DNA from 2 places in the Rhizobium sp. K102 genome. Region 1 is predicted to be linked to the other one. Evidence: riboswitches for the same ligand, from Rfam matches in the RefSeq annotation. Region 1 holds a riboswitch; the other holds the start of a gene.
The links. Region 1 has a riboswitch for S-adenosylmethionine ahead of MHI61_RS20885 (O-succinylhomoserine sulfhydrylase). Riboswitches for the same ligand answer to the same signal wherever they lie in the genome.
Positions count from the first base shown of each region.

Region 2: linked by a shared signal. The riboswitch ahead of metA (homoserine O-succinyltransferase) and the one ahead of MHI61_RS20885 (O-succinylhomoserine sulfhydrylase) in region 1 are both predicted to bind S-adenosylmethionine.

Region 1 covers NZ_CP092436.1:3,011,325-3,019,287, forward strand. Annotated here, with positions in the region: gene MHI61_RS20860 (efflux RND transporter permease subunit) at 1-2,809, opposite strand, end outside; gene MHI61_RS20865 (efflux RND transporter periplasmic adaptor subunit) at 2,806-3,924, opposite strand; gene MHI61_RS20870 (TetR/AcrR family transcriptional regulator) at 4,023-4,610, shown strand; tRNA gene MHI61_RS20875 (tRNA-Gly) at 4,630-4,703, opposite strand; gene MHI61_RS20880 (2'-deoxycytidine 5'-triphosphate deaminase) at 4,764-5,858, opposite strand; SAM riboswitch at 5,931-6,009, shown strand; gene MHI61_RS20885 (O-succinylhomoserine sulfhydrylase) at 6,054-7,238, shown strand; gene apaG (Co2+/Mg2+ efflux protein ApaG) at 7,443-7,835, shown strand.
Region 2 covers NZ_CP092436.1:3,729,305-3,737,267, reverse strand. Annotated here, with positions in the region: gene MHI61_RS24380 (MarR family winged helix-turn-helix transcriptional regulator) at 1-453, shown strand, start outside; gene MHI61_RS24375 (thiamine diphosphokinase) at 510-1,166, shown strand; gene MHI61_RS24370 (ABC-F family ATP-binding cassette domain-containing protein) at 1,170-2,990, shown strand; gene MHI61_RS24365 (ABC transporter ATP-binding protein/permease) at 3,057-4,907, opposite strand; SAM riboswitch at 5,063-5,140, shown strand; gene metA (homoserine O-succinyltransferase) at 5,190-6,113, shown strand; gene MHI61_RS24355 (aldose epimerase family protein) at 6,228-7,250, shown strand; gene MHI61_RS24350 (GntR family transcriptional regulator) at 7,384-7,963, shown strand, end outside.

The DNA.
Region 1 (7,963 bases):
CCTTGATCTGTTCCGTCAGGATCAAGGTATTGCGCATCAGGATTCCAGCCAGTCCGATCAATCCGAGAATGGCGTTGAAGCCGAAGGGCTGATTGAAGAGAAGCAGGACCGGAACCGCCCCGGCAAGACCGAGCGGCCCCGTCAGCATGACCATGGTCATCGTCGACAGGCTGCGGACCTGCAGCACGATAACGATCAGCATGGCGGCAATCATCGCCGGGAAGATTTTGACGAGGGCGGTGTTGGCCTTGAGGGATTCCTCGATGTTTCCGCCCATCTCGATACGATAGCCCAGAGGAAGCGAGGCGATCAGCGGCTGAAGCGCCTTCAGGACCTGCTGGGACACTTCCGGCGGCTGCGTCGCCTCGTCGATATCGGAACGGATCGTGACAACGGGCGTGCGATCGCGACGTTTCAGGATCGGTTCTTCAAACCGTATTTCGGAATGACCGATCTGATCGAGCGGAACCTGGCGACCATCCCGGCTCATCAGCGAGAAGTCTGCCAATCTCGAGGGATCGAGCCGGTTGTCGCCAGCGCTGCGCGCGATGACCGGCACGTTGCGGATATTCTCGCGAACCTCGGTAATCGGGATCCCGCTCAGCAACAGTTGCATCTGTTGGGCGGCCTCCGCCGGCGAAAGGCCGATCAGGCCCAACCGTTCCTGGTCGGGAACGAAGCGCAGCACCGGCGCGCGGTTGCCCCAATCGCGGTTCGCCTGGCGCACATCCGGCACGCTCTTCATGATTTCAAGGGCCTTTTCGGAGATCCGGTACAATTGGTCGGCATCAGGACCCATGATGCGGAACTCGACCGGAAACGGCGTATAGGGGCCGAAGACCAGCTGGGTGACGCGGACATAGGCTTCGGGAGCGAGCCCATCTGAGATGGCCGCACGCAGGCGAAGCTTCAAAGCCTCGCGTGTGTGAGCGTCAGGGGTCAGCACGACGATCTTGGCGAAGGACGGGTCCGGCAGCTCAGGCGCCATGGCAAAGAAGAAACGAGGAGCGCCCTGACCGATATAGCTCGTGACTGTCTTTGCCTCCGGCTGCTGCTGCAGCCAGCCTTCGAGCTTCCCGACCGTGGCGGCCGTGGTCTCGATACTGGTCCCTTCAGGCATGCGCACTTCAACCAAAACTTCCGGACGATCCGACGTCGGGAAGAACTGCTGTTTCACCGCGCCCATTCCCACGACGGAGATCCCCATGGCGATGGCGACCACCGCACAGGTGACGAACTTGTGGCGCACCGTAAACTCGATCAGCCGCCGTAGGCGCCGGTAATTCGGGGTGTTGTAGATGGCGTGATGGCCGCCTTCGACCGGCTTGATCGCCGGCAGCATCTTGACACCGAGATAGGGCGTGAAGATCACCGCGACGACCCAGGATACGATCAGCGCAAAGCCGACGACCCAGAAGATATTGCCGGCATATTCGCCGGCGGTCGACCGGGCAAAGCCGACCGGCATCAGGCCGATGATCGTCACGAGCGTGCCCGACAGCATCGGGGCCGCCGTATGGCTCCAGGCATAGGCGGCCGCCTTGATGCGATCCATCCCCTCTTCCATCTTCACCACCATCACCTCGATGGCGATGATGGCGTCGTCGACCAGAAGGCCGAGCGCCAGGATCAGCGCACCGAGGGTGATGCGATCGAAGAACCGGCCGGTCTCCAGCATGATGAGGAAGACGACGGCAAGGGTCAGCGGAACGGCCAGAGCCACGACGATCCCGACGCGCCAGCCAAGGCTGACGAGGCTGACGAACAACACGACGCCGAGCGCCATGGCGAATTTCAGCATGAACTCGCCGACGGCCTCCTGGATATTGACGGCCTGGTCGCTGACCTTGGCGAGCGTCATGCCGAGCGGCAGGGTCTTGGCGATCGCGGAGGATCTTTCCTCCAGCGCCTTGCCGAGTTCCAGACCGTTCCAGCCCTGCTGCATCACCGCGCCGAGCATGATGGCGGGCTCGCCGTCATGGCGGATGAGATAGGTGGCCGGATCTTGGTAACCGCGCCGCACTTCGGCAAAATCCGAGAGTTTCAGCGTGCGTCCAGCTGCGACGATCGGCGTGTCGGCGATCGCCTGGATGCTGTCATAGGCGCCATCGAAGCGAATGAAGACCTGCGGGCCGCGCGTATCGATCGACCCCGCCGGCGTCACGGCGTTTTGCCGCTGCAGAGCGGCCGCGATGTCCTGTGCCGAAATGCCGAGGGTGGCGAGCTTCGCATAGGAAAATTCGACAAAGATCTGTTCGGGCCGCTCACCGAGGATGTTGATCTTCTTGACGCCAGGCACATGCAGAAGATCCTGACGGATCACCTCGGCTTGGCGCACCAGCTCGCGCATCGGCATGCCCTTGGCCTTCAGCGCATAAAGGCCGAAGCTGACATCGGAATACTCGTCGTTGACGAAAGGACCGAAGACGCCCTGGGGCAGATTGCGGGCCTCGTCCCCAAGCTTCTTTCGGGCCTGGTAGAATTCCTCTTCGACCGCCGTGGACGGCGTACTGTCCTTCAGCGTCACAGTCAAAAAGGCGTATCCCGGCCGGGTTGTCGTCTCGACACGATCGTACCAGGTGAGTTCCTGGAGGCGCTTCTCCAGCGGCTCGGCGACCAGATCCTGCATCTCGCGCGCCGTCGCGCCCGGCCACACGGTCGTCACGGTCAAGGTTTTGATGGTGAATGAGGGGTCCTCCGCGCGCCCAAGCTTGACGAAGGCATAGGCGCCGGCGGCGGCCAGCAGAATGATGAAGAACAGCGTAACGGCCCGTTCGCGGACGGCGAGCGCGGATAGATTGAAGTTCATTGTTTTGCCGCCTCTGCCTGTTCTACCTTGGTGCGCACGCTGGCGCCGTCCTGCAGCAGATGGGCGCCGAGAGCGACGACCGGCTCGCCTGCTTTAACGCTGGAAACCACCGCGACCTCCTCGCCTATTTGTTCAATTTTCACCTGCCTGAAGTGGACGGTTGAAGATTTCTCATCGAAGACCCACACGCCGGTTCGGCTGCCGTCATCCAGAACCGCGCCGACAGGCACCGCGGCCTGCGATGGTCCCCTGCTGTTGGAGATCCTGATCGTCACCGTCGCGCCCAGCGGGGCCGACGCTGCTGCGCCATCCAGAACCCAGCGCGCTTCATAGGTGCGGGTTTGAGGGTCGGCGGCGTCGGAAATCTGCCGCAGCCGCGCCCTGTCCCGCCGGCCTTCGTTTCCGTAGATGCTGGCATCGGCTGTCTGACCGATCTCAGGCCGCAGGAATTCAGGAAGCCAGACCAGTGCTTCACGCGGACCGGCCTGTGCGAGCCGGACGACGGTTTGTCCTGCCGTCACCACCTGCCCCGGCTCGCCGAGCGTTTCGACAACCGTCCCATCGGTATCGGCAACGAGGACGGAATAGGCGGTCTCATTCTCTGCGACCTTCGCGTCCGCTTCCGCCGCGGCAAGCTGCGCGGTGGCGGTGTCGAGGGCTGCCTTTGCCTGCTCATAGCGCTGCGGCGTCGCGGCCAATCCATTTTTCACCAAGGCGGCATAGCGCCGCTCGTCGGCTTGCGCCTGGATCAGCACTGCTTGCGCTGCGGCGACCGCGTTTCGTTTCGCCGTCAAAGCCAGACGCAGATCGGTCTCGTCGACACGCATCAGCGGCTGACCGGCCTTGACCGGCACGCCAACGTCCACATAACGCTGCATGATCTTGCCGGGCACACGGAAGCCGAGATTGCTCTGCACCCGGGAGGCGATGGTGCCCGTGAAGGTGCGTTCGGCTGCCTCCGGGTTTTTTGCCTCCACCAGCTTGACGAAGGGGGGTGCCGTGCGGGGATCGGCGGCTTTTGCACTGGCTTTGGACGGCTCCTCGAAAAGCACGAAAGCGGTGGCGCCGGCAGCAGCCACAAGTGCGAAAGCGCCAAGTAATATTTTGCGATTCATCTCATTAACCCTTATTGACCGGCACGGCGGATCATTTAGATTGCGATCTAACTCTAAAACTGGTATAGATGTCAAATGAAATCTAATTGGAGGTCGCTATGAGAGTCAGCCGTGCCCAGGCCGAGGCCAACCGCGAAACGGTGATCAATGTCGCAAGCCGGCTCTTCCGGGAGCATGGTTTCGACGGCATCGGACTGAAAGATCTGATGAAAGGTGCCGGCCTCACCCAAGGCGGATTTTACAAACAGTTCCGATCGAAAGACGATCTTGCGGCGCTGGCGTCCGGCCGAGCGATGGAGAGTGCAATTCGCCGGTGGTCGAGAGTTGCCGCCGGAAGCAGCGATCCCTTCGGCGCGGTTGTCGGCATGTATCTGTCGACCGGGCACCAGGAAGAGAAAGGCGACGGCTGCCCCCTGGCTGCGCTCGGATCCGATGCGGCGCGCCAGAGCGAAGAGGTGCGCGCTCCGTTCCAGGATGGCATTGAAGCGCATCTTCGGATCCTCGACGAATTGATCCCGGCATCGGACGGCACAAAACAGTACGAGAAAGCCATGATCGTGCTGTCCCTCATGGTCGGCGCCGTAACCATCTCTCGCATCATGACCGATGAGGCCATGTCGGAGCGACTGCTGGAAACCGCCGCCGATGCGGTCAAGCGCATCGCGGGCGACACGGACGAAGAATGAGATTTCTGTGACGAGGGGCTGGAGCGGGTGAAGGGAATCGAACCCTCGTATTCAGCTTGGGAAGCTGCTGCTCTACCATTGAGCTACACCCGCGACGGGTTGAGATTTCCAACAGATGGGGGCTGCTGTCAAGTCGCCCTCGAGTGCTGCGCCTCAGATGCGGAAGTGTTTCGAGAGTTTGAGGCCCTGGGCCTGGTAGTTGGAGCCGAGGCCGGAGCCGTAGAGGCTCGCCGGCTTTTCCTGCATGTGTTCGTAGACGAGGCGGCCGACAATCTGGCCGTCCTCGAGGATGAAGGGCACTTCGTGGCTGCGCACTTCGAGCACGGCGCGGCTGCCGCGCCCGCCGGCAGGCGCATGGCCGAAGCCCGGATCGAAGAAGCCGGCGTAGTGGACGCGGAATTCGCCGACCAGCGGATCGAACGGGGTCATTTCGGCGGCATAATCCGGCGGCACATGCACGGCCTCGCGCGAGACGAGGATATAGAATTCGTCGGGATCGAGGATCAGTTCGTTGCGGCCACGGCTATAGAGCGGCTCCCAGAAATCGAAGATGTCGTGCTGGTCCTTCTCGTCGACATCGACGACGGCGGTGTGGTGCTTGCCGCGATAGCCGATCAGGCCGTCCTTGTCGCCGCTGAGATCGATCGACAGCGCGATGCCGCCGCCCGATACGTTCGGCTGCTTGCTGGCGACGAGCGTCTCGCTTTCGTGCAGCTTCAAGAGTTCCGGTTCGCCGAGCATGGACTGGCCGACGCGGAAGCGGATCTGCGACAGGCGCGAGCCGCGGCGCACGACGATCGGAAAGGTGCGCGGGCTGATTTCGAGATAGAGCGGGCCGGAATAGCCTGGTGGAATCTTGTCGAATTCCTGGGCGTAATCGGTGATGACGCGGGTGAAGATATCGAGCCTGCCGGTCGAGCTCTTCGGATTGGCCGAGGCCGACATATCGGCCGGCAGCGCCAAGCTCTCCATCAGCGGCACGATGTAGACACAGCCGGTTTCGAGCACCGCGCCCTGGGACAGATCGATCACGTGCAGGCTGAGGCGGTCGAGCTTGTCCGACACGAGATGCGAGGGACCGGGCATGAAGGAGGCGCGGACGCGAAAGGCCTTGGACCCCAAGCGCAGGTCCAGACTTGCCGGCTGGATCTGATCGCGGTCCAGCTCCCGCTCGGAGTTAAGACGCCCCGTTTCAAACAGCGCTGCGATCGCGCGGTCCGCCAGAATTCCAGTTTTGCGAGCCATCATGCCCCATCCATCTTTTGCGCCGACAAAACCAAATACGGGGAATTGACGCAAGCAGCTAACAGCAGTATTGCAGATTTATCCCGTGGTGATTTGGCCGGTCGGCTTGCAGCCACGTTAAACAAGTGGCTAAAAAGACCGGGTTATGAAACCGGTCTGCTTTTGCGGCCGGTTTTTTTGTTATTTGAAGGTGATGGCATGAGCAAGACCTGGCGCCCGGCAACCCAACTCGTCCATGGCGGCACGCTGCGTTCGCAATATGGCGAAACGTCCGAGGCAATCTATCTCACGCAGGGCTTCGTCTATGACACGTCGGAAGCCGCCGAGGCCCGGTTCAAGGGCGAGACGGACGGCTACATCTACGCCCGCTACGGCAGCCCGACCAACGACATGTTCGAAAAGCGCATGTGCATGCTCGAAGGTGCCGAAGATGCCCGCGCCACCGCCTCCGGCATGGCCGCCGTCAGCGCCGCGATCCTCTGCCAGGTCAAGGCGGGCGACCATATCGTTGCCGCGCGCGCCCTCTTCGGTTCTTGCCGCTGGGTGGTGGAAACGCTGGCGCCGAAATACGGCATCGAATGCACGCTGGTCGACGGCCGCGACCTCAAGAATTGGGAAGAGGCAATCCGGCCGAACACCAAGGTGTTCTTCCTGGAAAGCCCGACCAACCCGACGCTCGAGATCGTCGATATCGCCGGCGTGGCAAAACTCGCCAACCAGGTCGGCGCCAAGGTAGTGGTCGACAACGTCTTCGCCACGCCGCTCTTCCAGAAGCCGTTGGAACTCGGCGCCCATATCGTCGTCTATTCCGCCACCAAACATATCGACGGCCAGGGCCGGTGCCTCGGCGGCGTGGTGCTGGCCGACAAGGCCTGGATCGACGAGAACCTGCACGACTATTTCCGCCATACCGGCCCGGCCATGTCGCCGTTCAACGCCTGGACGCTGCTGAAGGGCATCGAGACGCTGCCGCTGCGCGTGCGTCAGCAGACGCAGAATGCCGCAAAGATCGCCGATTTCCTGGCCGAGCAGAACAAGGTCGCCAAGGTTATCTATCCCGGCCGCAAGGACCACCCGCAGGCCGACATCATCGCCAGGCAGATGACCGGCGGCTCGACGCTTGTCGCCTTCGAACTGAAGGGCGGCAAGGACGCGGCCTTCGCGCTGCAGAACGCGCTCGATATCATCAAGATCTCCAACAATCTCGGCGACAGCAAGAGCCTGATCACCCATCCGGCGACGACGACCCACAAGAACCTGACGGAAGAGGCGCGCGCCGAACTCGGCATCTCGCCGGGCACCGTTCGTCTTTCGGCCGGCATCGAGGATACGGACGACCTGATCGAGGATTTCGCCAAGGCGCTTGCCAAGGCCTCGGCCTGATCGACATCATTGGCGGCCGAGCCTCCGGGTTCGGCCGCGGGATCGGCGCACCGGCTCTGCCAAATAAAATAATACTGACAATTAGGCTTAACGATCGAAAACCATGCGATCACGGCTGTTTCATCACCGATCAACGTTCCGTTTCTTGACGGATAGGGCCTTCTTATAAGATACGGGTAACATATCTTGACTAAGGTGCAAGGCATGTATCGCGCCCTCACTAGAGATATCGAAGTCGTCGTCGAACCATTCTATCTGGAGGAGCAATCCGATCCGGAAGACGATCGCTATGTCTGGGGCTACCGGATTGTCATCAGCAACAATTCCGGCGTCGCCGTTCGCCTCATCAACCGCTACTGGAACATCACCGACCAGAACGGCGTGGTGGACGAGGTGACCGGCCCCGGCGTCGTCGGCGAACAGCCGCGGCTCAGCCCCGGCGACACCTACGAATATTCCTCCGGCTGCCCGCTCGACACGCCCTCCGGGCTGATGTTCGGCCATTACCAGATGGAAACGGACGAAGGCGAACTGTTCGACGTCGACATCCCCGCCTTCTCGCTGGATTCACCTGGGCTGCTGCGCGTGCTCAATTGAGCGCGCAGGTTCGCGGTCGCTTCGTCAGTGCGAACACGAACGCCGTGCTTGCCGCATGAGTCTCGGGTCAAGCCCGAGGACGACGGAGCGTGGGGACAACGGCCGGCAAGAGGCGAGAGGCCGGGAAC
Region 2 (7,963 bases), 720 kb from region 1:
CGGAGCATGGCGCGCATGCGGCTGATGACAGGGCGGCGGCTGATCGGCCGGTTGGCGATCCAAAGCGCCGCACCGGGCCTCGAGCTTTCGCATCTCGATGTGCTCGATGCCGTGCGCAGGGCGCAGCCTGCCGGCGAGGTCACGGTCGGCCTGATCGCGGAGATGCTGCGCATCGATCCCTCACGGGCAAGCCGGGTGGTCGCCGACATGGTCGGACGCAACGTGCTGCGCCGCGAGGCGTCGCAGGCCGATGCGCGGCGGATCGTCGTCGTCATGACGGCGGCGGGCGAGGCCCTGCTTGCGGAGATCCGCGCGCAGAAATTCGCAATCATTTCTCAGATCGTCTCCGAGTGGCCTGAAGAGGATGTCGAACGTTTCGCGACGCTGTTCGATCGCTTTATCGGCGGTTACGAGGCGATCTTCTTATCGCGTGACAAGGATACGCCGGGTTGAGGTGATCCGCCGATCCTTCGGCCCTTCCCCTCGACCCCCCGTTTGCGCTAAGGGCAATGCCCATGAGCCAATCCACCTTCACCATTCTGCTCGGCGGCGAACTCAGCCTGACGGAGCGTCTGCGCCGTGCGATCGGCGGCAGCCGCTTCATCGCAGCCGATGGCGGCATGCGGTATGCGGCCGCACTCGGCGTGACGCCGGAGCTCTGGGTCGGCGATTTCGATTCGACGCCGGCCGATCTCGAAGAGGCGTTTCCCGATGTGCCGAAACAGCCCTATCCCGTAGCGAAGGCGGCAACGGATGGCGAAATCGCGGTATCGGAAGCGATCGCCCGCGGTGCACGGCGGCTGATCCTCGCTGGCGCGCTCGGCGGCGAACGCTCCGATCATGCCCTTCAGCATTTGCTGTCGGCTGTCGGCCTGGCGGAGGCGGGTTTCGATGTGCTGCTGACTTCGGGCAAGGAGGAGGCAGTGCCGCTGATTGCCGGCACGATCGAACTCGATCTTCCCAAAGGCAGCCTGTTTTCCGTTCCCGGATTCGGCCCGCTGACCGGCCTTTCGATTGAAAATGCGCGTTATCCGCTCACAGATTTCCACCTGCCTTTCGGCTCGTCGCGCACCATTTCCAACGTGGCGGAAGGCAAGGTTCGTTTTTCGCTCAGCAGCGGCCGGGCGATCGTGCTTGCCCGACCTTATGATCTTTCCGGAGTCTGATTTTTGGCCCCTCCCATTCTGAAACTCGACGATATCTTCCTGAGCTTCGGCGGCGCGCCGCTTCTGGCGGGCGCTTCGCTGCAGGTTGAGCCCGGCGACAAGATCTGTCTCGTCGGCCGCAACGGCTCGGGAAAATCGACGCTGCTGAAGATTGCCGCCGGCCTAGTCGAGGCGCAGTCCGGCGAGGTCTTCCGCCACCCCTCTTCGACGGTGCGTTACCTCGAACAGGCGCCGGATTTTGCCGGCTTCGGCACGGTGCAGGCCTATGCGGAAGCCGGGCTTGGGCCGGGCGACGACCCCTATCGCGTCACCTATCTGCTGTCGCATCTCGGACTGACCGGCGAGGAAGACCCGAACACCCTTTCCGGCGGCGAATCGCGCCGTGCCGCCCTTGCCCGCGTCCTGGCGCCGGAACCTGACATTCTCCTGCTTGACGAGCCGACCAACCACCTCGATCTGCCGACGATCGAATGGCTGGAAGGCGAACTGCAGAAGACGCGCAGCGCGCTGGTTCTGATCTCGCACGACCGGCGATTCCTCGAAAAGGTTTCGACCGCAACCGTCTGGCTCGACCGCGGCAGCTCGCGCCGCCTCGACAGGGGGTTTGCGCATTTCGAAGCCTGGCGCGACCAGGTCCTGGAGGCCGAGGAGCTGGAACAGCACAAGCTCGGCAAGGCGATCGAGCGCGAGGAACACTGGCTGCGCTACGGCGTCACGGCGCGGCGCAAGCGCAATATGCGCCGCCTCGGCGAACTGCAGACGATGCGTTCGCAGTATCGCGGCCATAAGGGACCGCAGGGCACGGTGCAGGCGACGGTTTCAGATGCCCAGGAATCCGGCAAGCTGGTGATCGAGGCCGACAAGATCACCAAGAGTTTCGGCGAGCGGGCCATCGTCACGCCCTTCTCCATCCGCGTGCATCGCGGCGATTGCATTGGCTTGGTTGGGCCAAACGGCGCCGGCAAGACGACATTGCTGAAAATGCTGACCGGGCTGCTTGCCCCGGATAGCGGCACGATAAAGCTCGGCACCAATCTGGAGATCGCGACACTCGACCAGAAGCGCGAGGATCTCGATCCCGAGGATACGCTTGCAAACTACCTGACGGACGGGCGCGGCGAAAACCTGATCGTCAACGGCGAGCAACGGCATGTCACTGGCTACATGAAGGAGTTCCTGTTTCAGCCGGAACAGGCGCGGACGCCGATCAGGAGCCTCTCCGGCGGCGAGCGCGCCCGGCTGATGCTGGCCCGCATCCTGTCACGCCCTGCAAACCTCCTGATCCTCGACGAGCCGACCAACGATCTCGATATCGAGACGCTCGACCTCCTGCAGGAAATCGTCGCCGGCTTTCCCGGCACCGTCATTCTCGTCAGCCACGACCGCGATTTCCTCGACCGCACCGTGACCTCGACGATCGCGCCCGCCGTGCCGGATGCGCCAGACGGCCGCTGGATCGAATATGCGGGCGGCTATTCGGATATGCTAGCCCAGCGCAAGGGCGCGCTTGAAGAGCGTAAGAAGGCCGAGAAGACGGCGGAGAGGCCGAAAACCCAGGAGACGGCGCCTGCCACGGGAAGCGCGAAGGGCAAGCTCTCCTTCAAGCAGAAATTCGCGCTGGAAACCCTGCCGAAGGAGATGGCGAAAGCCGAAGCCGAGATTGCCAAGCGCGAAGTTGTGATGGCTGATCCCAATCTCTTCACGCGTGATCCCGCTGCCTTCAACCGGCTTGCCGTCGAGATGGAGAAACTGCGCGCCAGCCTCACGAAGATGGAAGAGGAGTGGCTGGAGCTCGAAATGCTGCGGGAAGAGCTGGAGGGCTGACTTTCGCAACTCAGCCGCTCGCGTCATCCATGTAACCAGAGTACCGGCCGGACGGCCGGAGCGGCGCTAAAGCGCCGGGGCAGGGACGGCGGCGGCGCCCGTACTGGCGCCCGTCTGGGCGACCTGCGGCTGCGGCTCTTCGGATTTTGACGGCAGCGCCTGCAGATGCAGGACGCGCGGCTGCAGCACCTCGAGATAGGCTTCGGAGCGGCCGATATAGATCATGCCGGTTTCGGGCATGGAGGTCAGCAGCTTTGCCATCGTTGCTTGCCACTCCGGCTCCATGCCCTCGAGCACTTCGTCGAAGATGATCCAGCGCGGACGTACGAGCAACAGGCGGGCGAAACCGATCGCCTTCTGTTCGTCGCTGTCGAGCAGCTTGTCCCAGCGGGCGCGGGTATCGAGCCTTGTGATCAGCGAATGCAGACCGGCCTTGTCGAGGGCGGCCTCGACGGCGGCTTTCTCGTAAGCATCGGAGCTTTCGGGGAAGGCCAGCGCCTCGCGCAGCGTGCCGCCCGGAACATAGGCGATCTGCGGCACGAACAGCATATCGTCGACCGGCGGCAGACCCATCGTGCCGCTGCCGCACGGCCAGAGGCCGGCCATGGCCTGGAACAGCAGCTTGCGATTGACGCTATGATCGCCGTTGATCATGATTTTTTCGCCGGCCTTGATCACGACATCGGTTTCGCGCAGGCGGAAACCCCCGCATTCGTCGATATCTTCACCGATCTTGGCGTTGATCACTACATCCTTCAGCGTCAGCGTGTCGGGTGCGGTATTTTCATAGGCGATGCTGTCCTTCAGGTCGTAGTCCTCGTCCATGTCGAGCAGCGCCTGGCGGAAATCGGTGACGCGCATCAGTGTGGCGCGCCATTCGGCGATCGGGCCGAAATTGGCGACATACCAGCGCAGCGCGGTGTTGACCTGGTTGAAGGCGCCGACCGACATCATCAGCTGGCCGAGGGTGAGGCCGCCGGAGAAATAGGCGGGCGCAGCGACAATGATCGGGATAACGATCACCAGCCAGCCGTAGCCGGCCGAAACCCAGGTGAGGTTGGTATTGGCCATGGCGAGCCGCTTGACGACCCTCAGCACCGAGCTGATATCGGTGTTGATGCGCCGGCGCTCGTTCTCCTCGCCGCGCGCGACGGTGATCGCCGGCATGTTCTCATTGGCATGCATCAGCGTGAAGCGAAGCTCGGCCTCTTTCGAGAAGCGGTCGGCATTGAGCTTGACCAGTTTGCGGCCGACGACCTGGCTCAGCACCGAGGCGGAGGCGGCGTAAAAGATTGCGGCCCAGACCATGTAGCCCGGAATGGAGAAGCTGTGGCCGTTGATGTGGAAGATGAAGCCACTGGAAAGCTGCCAGAGCACGCCGATGAAGCTCACCAGAAGAATGGTCGACTGCAGCAGGCCGAGAACGAGCCCCGTCGTGCTTTCGGCGAGATTGCGGGAGTCCTCGTGCAGCCGCTGATCCGGGTTGACGCCGATCAGACCGCTGGAGGCGAGCCGCAGCGCCCGCTTGCGCTTCAGCCACTGGTCGACGAGATCGCGCGACAGGCCTTCGCGCATATAAAGCGCGGTCATCTGATTGAGCCAAGCCTGCAGCACGTTGAGCAGCAGCAGCGTGCCGGCGATCATCGCGAAGATTTCGAGCTGGTGGAAAAATTCGCCGAGGTCTCGGCGCTCGAGCGAATCGTAGAAGGGGGCGTTCCATTCATTGAGAATGACCTGGCCATAAGACGTCGCCAGGATGACGAGGATCAGCACGGTCGCCAGAAACAGCACCTTGCCACGCACTTCAGAATTCCAGAATGCTGAGAACATCACCCCGAGGCGATAAGTCAGGCTGAAATCATACCCTACTCCATCCTGCCTGCGGATACCCGGCCTCCCCTTGGTCTTATCTGCCATCACGCTTTTCCAACACCGCCCATACTGTCATTATTAGCATGGTGGCGTTACCGGTCTATCAACAGATTCTATCAGTCATTAAACTGTGATGAGGCTTGCCTGAGTCGCCGCTGCATGCATTCGGCAGTTGATTCGTCGCGCAACTGGGGCTAATTAAGGCATTCCGTGGTGATTTGGCCGGCCGGCTTGCAGCCACGTTAAAAAAGTCGCTAAAGGGCCGCGTGCGGACCGGTAGCGATTTTTTGTCGCCGCCGGTTTTTTATTTTTGATCGAGTGACCGCAATGCCCATCAAGATCCCCGATACGCTGCCCGCTTTCGAAACCCTCGTCCAGGAGGGTGTACGGGTAATGACCGAGACGATGGCGATCCGACAGGACATCCGCCCGTTGCAGATCGGGCTGCTCAATCTCATGCCCAACAAGATCAAGACCGAACTGCAGATGGCCCGCCTGGTCGGCGCCTCGCCGCTGCAGGTGGAGCTGTCGCTGATCCGCATCGGCGGGCACAAGGCGAAGAATACTTCCGAAGATCACCTGCTTGCCTTCTACCAGACCTGGGAGGAGGTAAAGCAGCGCAAATTCGACGGCTTCATCATCACCGGCGCGCCGATCGAACTCCTGCCCTATGAAGACGTCACCTATTGGAAAGAGATGCAGGAGATTCTCGACTGGACCGAAACCAATGTCCATTCGACGATGAACGTCTGCTGGGGCGCCATGGCGGCGATCTATCATTTCCACGGCGTTCCGAAATACGAGCTGAAGGAGAAGGCCTTCGGCGTCTACCGCCACCGGAACCTGAAGCCTTCCTCGATCTATCTCAACGGCTTTTCCGATAATTTCGAAGTGCCGGTGTCGCGCTGGACGGAGGTGCGGCGCGCCGACATCGAGAAATCCGACAGCCTGGAAATTCTGATGGAATCGAGCGAGATGGGCGTCTGCCTCGTGCATGAGAAAAGGGGCCGGCGACTCTACATGTTCAATCATGTCGAATATGATTCAACCTCGCTCTCGGACGAGTATTTCCGTGATGTCGACGCCGGCGTGCCGATCAAGATGCCGCACAATTACTTCCCGCATAACGATCCGGCGCTTGCGCCGCAGAACCGCTGGCGCAGCCACGCGCATCTCCTGTTCGGCAACTGGATCAACGAAATCTACCAGACGACGCCCTATGACGTTGAAGAGATCGGCATGGATCTCTGAGCGGATGAGCGGATGCCGCGGCATTTCTTTCTGTTCCGACCGGTTGCGGATTGAAGCAAATGCGGGCAGGTTCCGGTCCTGAACCCCAAGGATAGAACGGAACGGATGTCGATCATGTCGGAGAAGTTGGAGCGGGAAGTTTTCGGGCAGACGAAGGCGGGCGAAACGGTCTATCGCGTCGTCATCAAGGGCGGCGGGCTGACGGCCAAGATCATCAGCTGGGGCGCGGTCATCCAGGATCTGCGCCTTGACGGACATGACGCGCCGCTCTCGCTCGGCTTTGAGAAGTTCGACAGCTATCCGCTCTATTCGGCCTATTTCGGCGCGACGCCGGGCCGCTGCGCCAACCGGATCGGCGGCGGCAAATTCACGCTCGACGGCAAGGACTATCAGCTCGAGCCGAACGAAAACGGCGTCACGCATCTGCATGGCGGCAGCGACAATATCGCCAAACGCAACTGGACGATCGTCGAACATGACGTCGACCGCGTGGTGCTGAAGATCGTCGATCCCGATGGCCGCGCCGGCTATCCCGGCAATTGCACCATCCAGGCAACCTTCTGGGTGCACGGCAACGGCGAACTGTCGGTTACCTACGAATCGACCAGTGATCAGCCGACGCTCGCCAATGTCTGCCAGCACGCCTATTTCAATCTCGACGGCCGCGAGGATGCGCTTGGCCACGATATCATGATCGCCGCCGATCACTATCTGCCGACCGATGAGCGGCAGGTGCCGACCGGCGAGATTCGTTCCGTTGCCGGCACGGAATTCGACCTGCGCGAAATGACGCCGATGAAGCGTTTCGTCGGCAGCGAGCAGGTGCTGTACGACCATAATTTCTGCCTGTCAGCCGAACGCACCGCCAAGCGCAGCGTCGCGCTCGCCCGCAGCCTTTATTCCGGTATGTCGCTTGAGGTGCGCAGCACCGAGCCGGGCGTGCAGTTCTATGCCGGTTTCAAGCTGAATACCGGGGCGCCCGGCCTCGGTGGGCGCAAATACGGCCCCTTCGCCGGCTTCTGCCTGGAAACCCAGGTCTGGCCGGATGCCATCAATCACCAAGGTTTCCCGAATGCGGTGCTGCGCCCCGGCGAAGTGCTGCGCCAGGAGACGGATTATATCTTTACCAAGAGCTGAGCGTCCGCCGGAGGAACGCCTGTCAATTCGAGCGCTATGAAACCCTCTCCGGACACTCGCCGGGGAGGCTTTTTTCTATCGACATCCGATTGAGTCTTGCCGATTGGTTCTAAATAGGTTCTATTACCTGCCCATGGATAGAACCAGTCTGATAGGGGAACTGAATAGCCGCGGCCTGCGTGACGCGGGGCTGACCGGGCCGCTCTACAAGCGGCTGGCGCAGGCCCTGACCGGCCTTGTGCAAGAAGGCCTGCTGAAGCCTGGCGCAGCGCTTCCGGGCGAGCGCGACCTTGCCGAGGCCTTGAAGCTCGGCCGCGTCACCGTGCGCACCGCCTATCGCGATCTGATGGCGTCGGGCGTACTGGAATCGCGGCACGGAAGCGGTACTTTCGTATCGAGCAGAGTGGAGCGCATGGAACAGTCGCTCTGGCGGCTGTCCTCCTTCTCCGCCGACATGCGCTCGCGCGGGCGGCTGCCGGCCGCACGGATCTTGTCGCGGTCGGTCAACAGGCCGTCACCGGAGGAATCCTTCCTGCTCGGCCTCGGTGGCGACGAGTCGGTTCTGCGGCTCGACCGCTTGCGTCTTGCCGACGGCCTGCCGCTGGCGATCGAGCGCGCGGTGGTGCCGATCAAGTTCCTGGGCGACGATGCCGGCGGCGAAGGATCGCTTTACGATGCGCTGGCGGCCAACGGCCACAGGCCGGTGCGGGCGC